DNA from 2 places in the Microbacterium sp. JZ101 genome. Region 1 is predicted to be linked to the other one. Evidence: predicted binding sites of a transcription regulator. Region 1 holds the regulator's gene; the other holds the start of a gene.

Evidence for each region. The regulator HrcA, encoded in region 1, represses chaperone genes, less so after heat shock. The targets are predictions, from matches to a motif close to TTNGCACTCGNNNNNNNCGAGTGCNAA.
Region 2: a site for HrcA is predicted at 1,578-1,604, ahead of groL (chaperonin GroEL). Genes of this name have one in related genera too.

The regions. Positions count from the first base shown of each region.
Region 1 is NZ_CP096400.1:1,799,904-1,804,311, reverse strand. Features, by position in the region: gene M1D56_RS08425 (DUF1990 family protein) at 1-134, shown strand, start outside; gene hemW (radical SAM family heme chaperone HemW) at 134-1,351, shown strand; gene hrcA (heat-inducible transcriptional repressor HrcA) at 1,454-2,494, shown strand; gene dnaJ (molecular chaperone DnaJ) at 2,549-3,655, shown strand; gene M1D56_RS08405 (16S rRNA (uracil(1498)-N(3))-methyltransferase) at 3,661-4,392, shown strand.
Region 2 is NZ_CP096400.1:2,689,947-2,694,354, forward strand. Features, by position in the region: gene groL (chaperonin GroEL) at 1-1,541, opposite strand, end outside; gene M1D56_RS12505 (cold-shock protein) at 1,721-1,924, opposite strand; gene M1D56_RS12510 (LytR C-terminal domain-containing protein) at 2,028-2,567, opposite strand; gene M1D56_RS12515 (DUF3263 domain-containing protein) at 2,597-2,842, opposite strand; gene M1D56_RS12520 (DUF2332 family protein) at 2,878-3,861, opposite strand; gene msrB (peptide-methionine (R)-S-oxide reductase MsrB) at 3,934-4,335, shown strand; gene M1D56_RS12530 (nitroreductase family protein) at 4,347-4,408, shown strand, end outside.

The DNA.
Region 1 (4,408 bases):
TCGAGGTGCGCGCGTTCGACCGCCCCATGACGTTCTGGAACCGCCTGTTCAAGACGCTCGTGCGCCGCCGTCGCAAGGCGCTCTTCGCGGGGTACCTCCGCGCGATCTCGCCGCTGTTCCACACCGGCTCCTGATGGCCGGCGCCCTCCCCGTCGGCGATCCCGCTCCCGCCGACGGCCGCCTCCCGCGCGATCTGCCGATCGATCCGGCGACGGATCTCGGCGTCTACCTGCACGTGCCGTTCTGCCGGGTGCGCTGCGGGTACTGCGACTTCAACACGTACACCTCCGAGGAGCTGCGCGGAGCCCGACAGGACGAGTACGCCGACGTCCTCCTGCGCGAGGTCGCGCTCGCGCGCGACGTGCTCGCCGAGGCGGGCGCGCTGCGTCCCGCGCAGACGGTGTTCTTCGGCGGCGGCACGCCGACGCTGCTGCCCGCCGGCGACCTCGCGCGCATGCTCGAGGGCGTGCGCGGCGCGTTCGGCATCGCGGACGGCGCGGAGATCACCGTCGAGGCGAACCCCGACACGGTGACCCCCGCGGTCGCGGAGGAGCTCGCGCGGGCGGGGGTCACCCGCATGTCGGTGGGCATGCAGTCGGCCGTGCCGCACGTGCTCGCGGCGCTCGATCGCACGCACACGCCGTCGAACGTGCGGACGGCGGTCGAGGCAGGGCGCTCGGTCGGGCTCGACGTGAGCGTCGACCTCATCTACGGCGCCCCCGGCGAGTCGATCGACGACTGGCGCGCGTCGCTCGAGGCCGCGCTCGCGCTCGAACCCGACCACGTCTCGGCGTACGCGCTCATCATCGAGGACGGGACGAAGCTCGCGCGGCAGATCCGCCGCGGCGAGGTGCCCGCGCCCGACGACGACCTCCAGGCCGACATGTACGAGCTCGCCGACCGCATGCTCGCCGACGCGGGCTTCGCGTGGTACGAGGTGTCGAACTGGGCGCGCGGCGACGGCCGTCGCTCGCGCCACAACCTCGCGTACTGGCGCGGCGCCGACTGGTGGGGCTTCGGTCCGGGTGCGCACAGCCACGTCGCGGGTCTGCGCTGGTGGAACGTCAAGCATCCCGCCGCGTACGCGCAGCGGCTCGCCGCGGGGGAGTCGCCGGCCGCCGGTCGGGAGCGCCCCGACGCGGCCGCGCAGCAGCTCGAGCGCGTGCTGCTGCACAGCCGCATCCGCGAGGGGCTCGCGATCGACGCGCTGCCGGATGACGCGCGGCGTGCGGTGGCCGGCCTCATCGCCGACGGCCTCATCGAGCCGGGGGCGGCACTCCGCGGGCGGATCGTGCTCACCCTCCGCGGCCGCCTTCTCGCGGACGCCGTAGTGCGGGCACTCACGGACTGAGGTCGGCCGAGCCGCGCAGGCGGCCGGCGCGCATGCCGTTCCCGGCCTCGGGTCGGTAGACTGGCACTCCGAGACATCGAGTGCCAGGAGAGGAGCGCGCACATGGTCAGCGACCGCGGACTGCAGGTGCTCCGGGCCATCGTGCAGGACTACGTCGACACGCACGAGCCGGTCGGCAGCCGCTCCATCGTCGAGCGGCACTCCTTCGGCGTCTCGGCGGCGACCATCCGCAACGACATGGCGCTCCTCGAGGACGAGGAGCTCATCGCCCAGCCGCATACGTCGTCGGGCCGCGTTCCGACGGACAAGGGCTACCGCGTCTTCGTCGACCACCTCGCCGAGCTGCGCCCGCTGTCATCGGCCCAGCGGTCGGCGATCGCGTCGTTCCTGGGCGACCCGGCCGACCTCGACGACCTCCTCGCGCGCACCGTCCGCCTCCTCACGCAGCTCACCGGACAGGTCGCGCTCGTGCAGTACCCGTCCTTCGCCCGGGCGAGCGTGACGCACGTGCAGCTCGTGCCGCTCGACGGCCGCCGCGTGCTCGTCATCATCGTGACCGACACCGGCCGCGTGTCGCAGCGCATCACGGGCCTTGCCGACGAGCTCGACGCGGAGTCGATCGAGCGGGTCGCCGCGCGCCTCGTGCCCCTCCTCGCCGGCCGCTCCGTGGCCGACGCGGCCGAGCAGCTGCAGCGCGGCGCCGAGCTCGCTGCCGCTCCCGTCAGCGCCGTCGATCGCGCGCTGCACAGGATCGCGCAGGCGGCAGCCGAGGAGCTCGACGAGTTCCGCCAGAACCGCCTCGTGCTGGCGGGCTCGGCGACCCTCGCGAAGCGCGAGCAGGACTTCCGCGGCAGCATCCATCCGCTCCTCGAGGCGATCGAGGAGCAGGTGACGCTGCTGCGGCTCATGAGCGAGATGGTCGCCGACGAGCAGGGTCTCTCGGCGAGCATCGGCCGCGAGAACGCGGCCTTCGGGCTCTCCGAGGCGTCGATCGTCGCGAGCGAGTACGACTCGGCCGTCGGCGCGGCGCGCATCGGCATCATGGGGCCCACGCGCATGGACTACCCCCGCAACCTCGCTGCGGCGCGGGCGGTCGCCCGCTACCTGACGAGGCTGCTGGACGAGGACGAGGGCCGGCGCTGACGCGTCGCCCGACGGATCGGAGCACGGGCGCACGACGCCCGCAGGAAGGCTGATGTGGCTGATCACTACGAGACCCTCGGCGTGTCGAAGGACGCGTCGCAGGAGGACATCAAGAAGGCGTACCGCAAGCTCGCGCGTCGCCTGCACCCGGATGTGAACCCCGCGCCCGAGGCCGCGGAGGAGTTCAAGTCGGTCACGCACGCGTACGACGTGCTCAGCGACCCCGAGCAGCGCCGCCGCTACGACATGGGCGGCGACGAGTCGCCGTTCGGCGGCGCGGGCTTCGGCGGATTCGGCGACATCTTCGAGACGTTCTTCGGCGCCTCGGGCGGCGGTCGCGGCGGTCGGCCGCGCTCGCGCCGAGAGCGCGGACAGGACGCGCTCGTCCGCGTGACGCTCGAGCTCGGCGATGTCGTGTTCGGCACGCATCGCGACATCGAGGTCGACACGGCTGTGCTCTGCGAGACCTGCCAGGGGTCCTGCTGCCAGCCGGGGACGAGCCCCGCGACGTGCGACATCTGCGGCGGCACGGGCCACGTGCAGCGCCAGGTGCGCAGCCTCCTCGGCAACATGGTGACGTCGCAGCCCTGCGGCGCGTGCCAGGGCTACGGCACCGTCATCCCGCACCCGTGCGCGACCTGCGGCGGCCAGGGCCGCGTGCGCTCGCGCCGCACCGTGTCGCTCGACATCCCCGCGGGCGTCGAGACGGGCCTGCGTCTGCAGCTGCCGGGCTCGGGCGAGGTGGGCCCCGCCGGCGGCCCGAACGGCGACCTGTACGTCGAGGTCACGGTCGCCCCGCACCGGGTGTTCAGCCGCGACGGCGACGACCTGCTCGCAACCCTCGAGGTGTCGATGACCGACGCCATCCTCGGCACGACGACCACCATCGCCGGGCTCGACGGCGAGGTCGAGGTCGAGGTGCGCCCTGGCATCCAGTCGGGCGAGGTGCTGACGATCAAGGAGCGCGGGATCACGGGGCTGCGCACCTCGCGTCGCGGCGACCTGCGCGTGGGCGTCCAGGTCGTCACGCCGACGAAGGTCGATCACCGCACGCGTCAGCTCCTCGAGGAGCTCGCGCGGCGCACGAAGGCGCCCGCGCCGCGCCTGGCCGAGTTCCACCAGGGGCTGTTCTCGAAGCTCCGCGACCGGTTCCGCGGCTAGGTCCCATGGCGCTGCACTTCCACGACGAGCGCGCGGGGGCGGTCTCGCCCGGCGGCGAGCTCGAGCTCACGGGTGCGGAGGCGCACCACGCCGCATCCGTGCGCCGCGTGCGCGTCGGCGAGGAGGTCACGGTCACGGATGGCCGCGGCGCGTGGCTCGCGGGCACGTGCGAGAGCGTCTCGCCGCAGCGCGTCGTCATGCGGATCGCCTCGCGCCAGGATCTGCCGCCCCAGTCCCCGCGGCTCGTGCTCGTGCAGGCGCTCGCGAAGGGCGATCGCGACGAGCTCGCGGTGCAGGCGGCGACCGAGCTCGGCATCGACGAGGTCGTGCCGTGGCAGGCGGCGCGCAGCGTCTCGCGCTGGCAGGGGCTGAAGGCGGAGAAGGGCCGCGCCCGCTGGGCCTCGATCGTCCGCGAGGCCGCGAAGCAGGCGCACCGGGCGTGGATCGCGGAGGTCTCGCCGATCGCGACGACCGCGCAGGTCGCAGAGCGCGCGGCGTCGGCGCGCGTGCTCGTGCTCGACCCGACCGCGCAGGCCGCTCTGACCTCGATCGACGTCGACGACGCCCGCGATCTCGTGCTCGTCGTCGGCCCCGAGGGCGGCATCGCGCCCGACGAGCTGGAGCGCCTCGCGGCCGCCGGCGCCGAGCGCGTGCGCCTCGGCGACACCATCCTGAGGACCTCGACCGCGGGCCCGGCGGCCCTCGCCGTCCTCAACGCGAAGCTCGGGCGCTGGTGACCGCGGTGGATAGACT
Region 2 (4,408 bases), 890 kb from region 1:
GTGAGGAACAGGCCGGCGATCGACGCGGCGTTCTGCAGAGCCGAGCGCGTGACCTTGGCGGGGTCGATGATGCCGGCCTCGAAGAGGTCGACGTACTCGCCCGTGGCCGCGTTGAGGCCCTGGCCGACCGGGAGCTCGGCGACGCGGTTCGCGACGACGCCCGGCTCGAGGCCCGCGTTGAGCGCGATCTGCTTGAGCGGAGCCTCGATGGCGATCTTCACGATGTTCGCGCCGGTCGCCTCGTCGCCCGTGAGCTCGAGACCGTCGAACGCGACCTGGCCCGCCTGGATGAGCGCGACGCCACCACCGGGGACGATGCCCTCCTCGACGGCCGCCTTCGCGTTGCGGACGGCGTCCTCGATGCGGTGCTTGCGCTCCTTGAGCTCGACCTCGGTGGCCGCGCCCGCCTTGATGACGGCGACGCCGCCGGCGAGCTTGGCGAGGCGCTCCTGCAGCTTCTCGCGGTCGTAGTCGCTGTCGGTGTTCTCGATCTCGCGGCGGATCTGGGTCACGCGACCCTCGATCTGCGCGGCGTCACCGGCACCCTCGACGATCGTCGTCTCGTCCTTGGTGATGATGACCTTGCGCGCACGGCCGAGGAGCTCGAGGTCGGTGTTCTCGAGCTTGAGGCCGACCTCCTCCGTGATGACCTGGCCGCCCGTGAGGATCGCGATGTCCTGCAGCTGCGCCTTGCGGCGGTCGCCGAAGCCGGGGGCCTTGACGGCGACCGACTTGAAGATGCCGCGGATCTTGTTGAGCACGAGCGTCGCGAGAGCCTCGCCCTCGACGTCCTCGGCGATGATGACGAGCTCCTTGCCCGCCTGGATCACCTTGTCGACGACGGGCAGAAGGTCCTTGATGTTCGAGATCTTCTGGTTCGCGATGAGGATGTACGGGTCCTCGAAGACGGCCTCCTGGCGCTCCGGGTCCGTCACGAAGTAGGGGTTGAGGTAGCCCTTGTCGAAGCGCATGCCCTCCGTCAGCTCGAGCTCGGTGCCGAAGGCCTGGGCCTCCTCGACCGTGACGACGCCCTCCTTGCCGACCTTGTCGATCGCCTCGGCGATGAGCTCGCCGATCGAGGTGTCCGCAGCCGAGATCGACGCCGTCGCGGCGATCTGCTCCTTCGACTCGATCTCCTTCGCGGTGGAGAGGAGCTGGTCGGTGACCGCCTTGACGGCCTTCTCGATGCCGCGCTTGAGGCTGATCGGGTCGGCGCCCGCGGCGACGTTGCGGAGGCCCTCGCGGACGAGCGCCTGGGCGAGGACGGTGGCCGTGGTCGTGCCGTCACCGGCGACGTCGTCGGTCTTCTTCGCGACCTCCTTGACGAGCTCGGCGCCGATCTTCTCGTACGGGTCGTCGAGCTCGATCTCCTTCGCGATGGAGACGCCGTCGTTCGTGATCGTGGGAGCGCCCCACTTCTTCTCGAGCACGACGTTGCGACCACGCGGGCCGAGCGTCACCTTGACGGCGTCGGCCAGCGTGTTGAGGCCGCGCTCGAGGCCGCGACGGGCCTCTTCGTCGAAAGCGATGATCTTTGCCATGTGTTTGTCGTCCCTCCCGGACGTAGGCGTATGGGTTTAGCACTCTCTTGACGGGAGTGCTAAACGCCATTTTGGCACTCGACCCCATCGAGTGCAAGCCGGGAGGCGTCACCCGCCGACACACGCGCAGCCGCCCCGCGACCGGGGTCGCGGGGCGGCTGCGGAGAAGGCGGGAGCGCTCAGACGGGACGGACCGCCTCGGCCTGGGGGCCCTTCTGCCCGGTGCCCACCGTGAACTCGACGGCCTGGCCCTCCTCGAGCACGCGGAAGCCGGTCATCTCGATGTTCGAATAGTGCACGAAGACGTCCTGGCCGCCGTCGGCGACGGTGATGAACCCGTAGCCCTTCTCGGCGTTGAACCACTTCACGGTGCCCTGGGTCATGGCGATCACTCCTGTTGCGGGATGGAACTGGAGCGATCGTATCCGCGTGATTCCGCGGCAGAACGTCGATCAGGCGACGTTTGACACGGTCGTCTCGTGACGTTTACGCGCCGGAAACACGGTCGAGTCCGACGACCACCGTGAGCTGTCGGCCGTCGCCGCTCTGGTACGCGTCGCTCTGCACCACCTCGGTCGCGCCGATGGCCTCCGCGACGCCGCGCGCCGCCGGCTCATCCTCGGGGCTCGCGTAGAAGACGGTCGTCTTCTCGAAGTCCGTCTCGTCCGAATCGGTGGGGGTCACGGCCCCCTCGGGGAAGCCAGCGTCGACGAGCTGCTCCGCGACCTCGTCGTCGAGCCCCTCTGTCGCCGTGCCGTTGAGGACGAGCACCGAGTACGACGTGTCGACGACGGGCGCCGTCGTCGCCGCCGGCGCCGGCGTGTTCTCGGGCGCCGGGAGCGCGCCCTGCTGCGAGAGGACGAGGAAGCCGAGGATCCCCGCGATCACGAGCACGATCGTCGCGACGATCGCCCACAGCAGCACGGCGGGTCCGCTCATGCCCGGGTTCTCCGCGCGGTGGGCGCCGACGCGCCCGGTCTCGCGCGGGATGTCGTCGAAGCGGTCCCGGGGGTAGGTGCTCGGCATCCCTCGATGCTATCCGCGGACGTCGTGGATCAGCTGGTGACGCGGAGGTGCGCCGCCTCGCGCTCGTCGCGCAGTCGGCGGAGGCGCTTGACGAGGAGCGGATCCGCGGCGAGCGCGGCCTCGGTGTCGATCAGCCGCCCGAGCAGCTGGTAGTACCGCGCCGGGGTCATCGCGAGCTCTGCGCGGATCGCCTCCTCCTTGGCGCCGCCGTGGGCGCCCCACGCCGCCTCGAAGGCGAGGATGGCGCGCTCGCGTTCCGACAGGGAGGTGGACATGCTCCGAGCGTATGGCGCGCGGCACCGCTCGGCCGTCAGGCGCGCCAGCGGACGCATGCCCCGAGCGGATCCGCCGCGGCGAGCACGCGGCCGTCGAGAGCGAGCGCGAAGCCACCGGGCCATTCCGCCTCGTCGACCGGCTCGGTCCATCCGCTGTGGAGCCCCGGCGCGTCGAGCGTGATCCAGCGAGCCCCGAGTGCCCGGATGGCGTCGATGAGCGCCTCCCGGCGGGCACGCGGGAGGTACGGGAGCACGCCCGGCGTCGACACGACGAGCGTCGCCTCCGATGGCGCGTCCGCGGCGAGCGCGCGGAGGGCCTCGGGATCGCCGGCATCGCCTGCGATGAGAAGAGGCGGATCGGCCGCCGCGATGTCGAGCGCCCGCGCGATCCGCTCGCGCCGCCCCTCCTCGCCCGGCCACACGAGCATCTCGAGCCAGGCGCGGTCGCGCGGGTCGCGCGGATCGCGCGGCTGCAGATCGACGCCCGCGCGCCAGACGACCTCCGGCAGCCGCAGCTCCGGCAGCGGGCCATCCCAGGTCGAGGTCAGTACGACCCCGGACTCCCCGTCGACGGGGTCGAGACGCACCTGTCGGCCGGTCGCCGCATACCGGTACGAGTAGCGGTCGGGGTAGAGGCACAGGCCACCCGATGCACCGAGCTCGAGGAGGGCGATCGGACCGGCGACGAGCGAGAGCGCGGGCAGGAGCGCCGCGCAGCGCAGCGGCTCGTTCGTCTGCAGGCCGCGGACGCCGCACTCGGCGACGATGTCGTCGGCCCGCGCGCGCACGAAGCGCGCCCAGTCGGCGGCGTCGGCGTCGTCCGCCGCGCCGAGCAGGCGCGTCACGGCGAACACGAGCGGCGGCTGGCGGTGCGCCGCCGGGATGCGGGCGAGCACGGCGGCCACCGTCCCGTCCTCGGCGACCCTCGCCGCCCAGTCGCCGTAGACGCGAGACCGTCCCGGCGCCTCCTCCGCGGCGAACCGGGCGAAGCGTTCGGCGACCTGCGCGACCTCGTCCATCCCCGCCATTCTGCCTTCTCCCGGCGCCCCTCCTCCGGCCCCTGCCTTCCTGCGCGGCGGTAGAATCGGGGCATGTCGTACAGGGTCGAGAAGTCCGAGGCGGAGTGGCGTGCAGAGCTGACGCCTGAGCAGTACGCGGTGCTGCGCGAAGCCGGAACCGAGCGGCCGTGGACCGGCGAGCTGCTCGACGAGGAGCGCGCGGGCCTGTACACGTGCGCCGCATGCGGCGCCGAGCTCTTCCAGAGCGGCACGAAGTTCGACTCGCACTGCGGATGGCCGAGCTTCTACGAGTCGGTGCGCCCCGAGGCCGTCGAGCTGCTCGAGGACACGAGCCACGGCATGGTGCGGACCGAGGTCCGCTGCGCGAACTGCGGCTCGCACCTCGGACATGTCTTCCCGGACGGATTCGGCACGCCCACCGGCGACCGCTACTGCATGAACTCGCTCTCGCTGAACTTCACGCCCGAGGCGTGAGCGCTCCGCGCATGGGCTCCGCACTCGAGGCCGCCCGCGCGCGGCGCTCATCGTCCAAGGTCACCGACGAGGC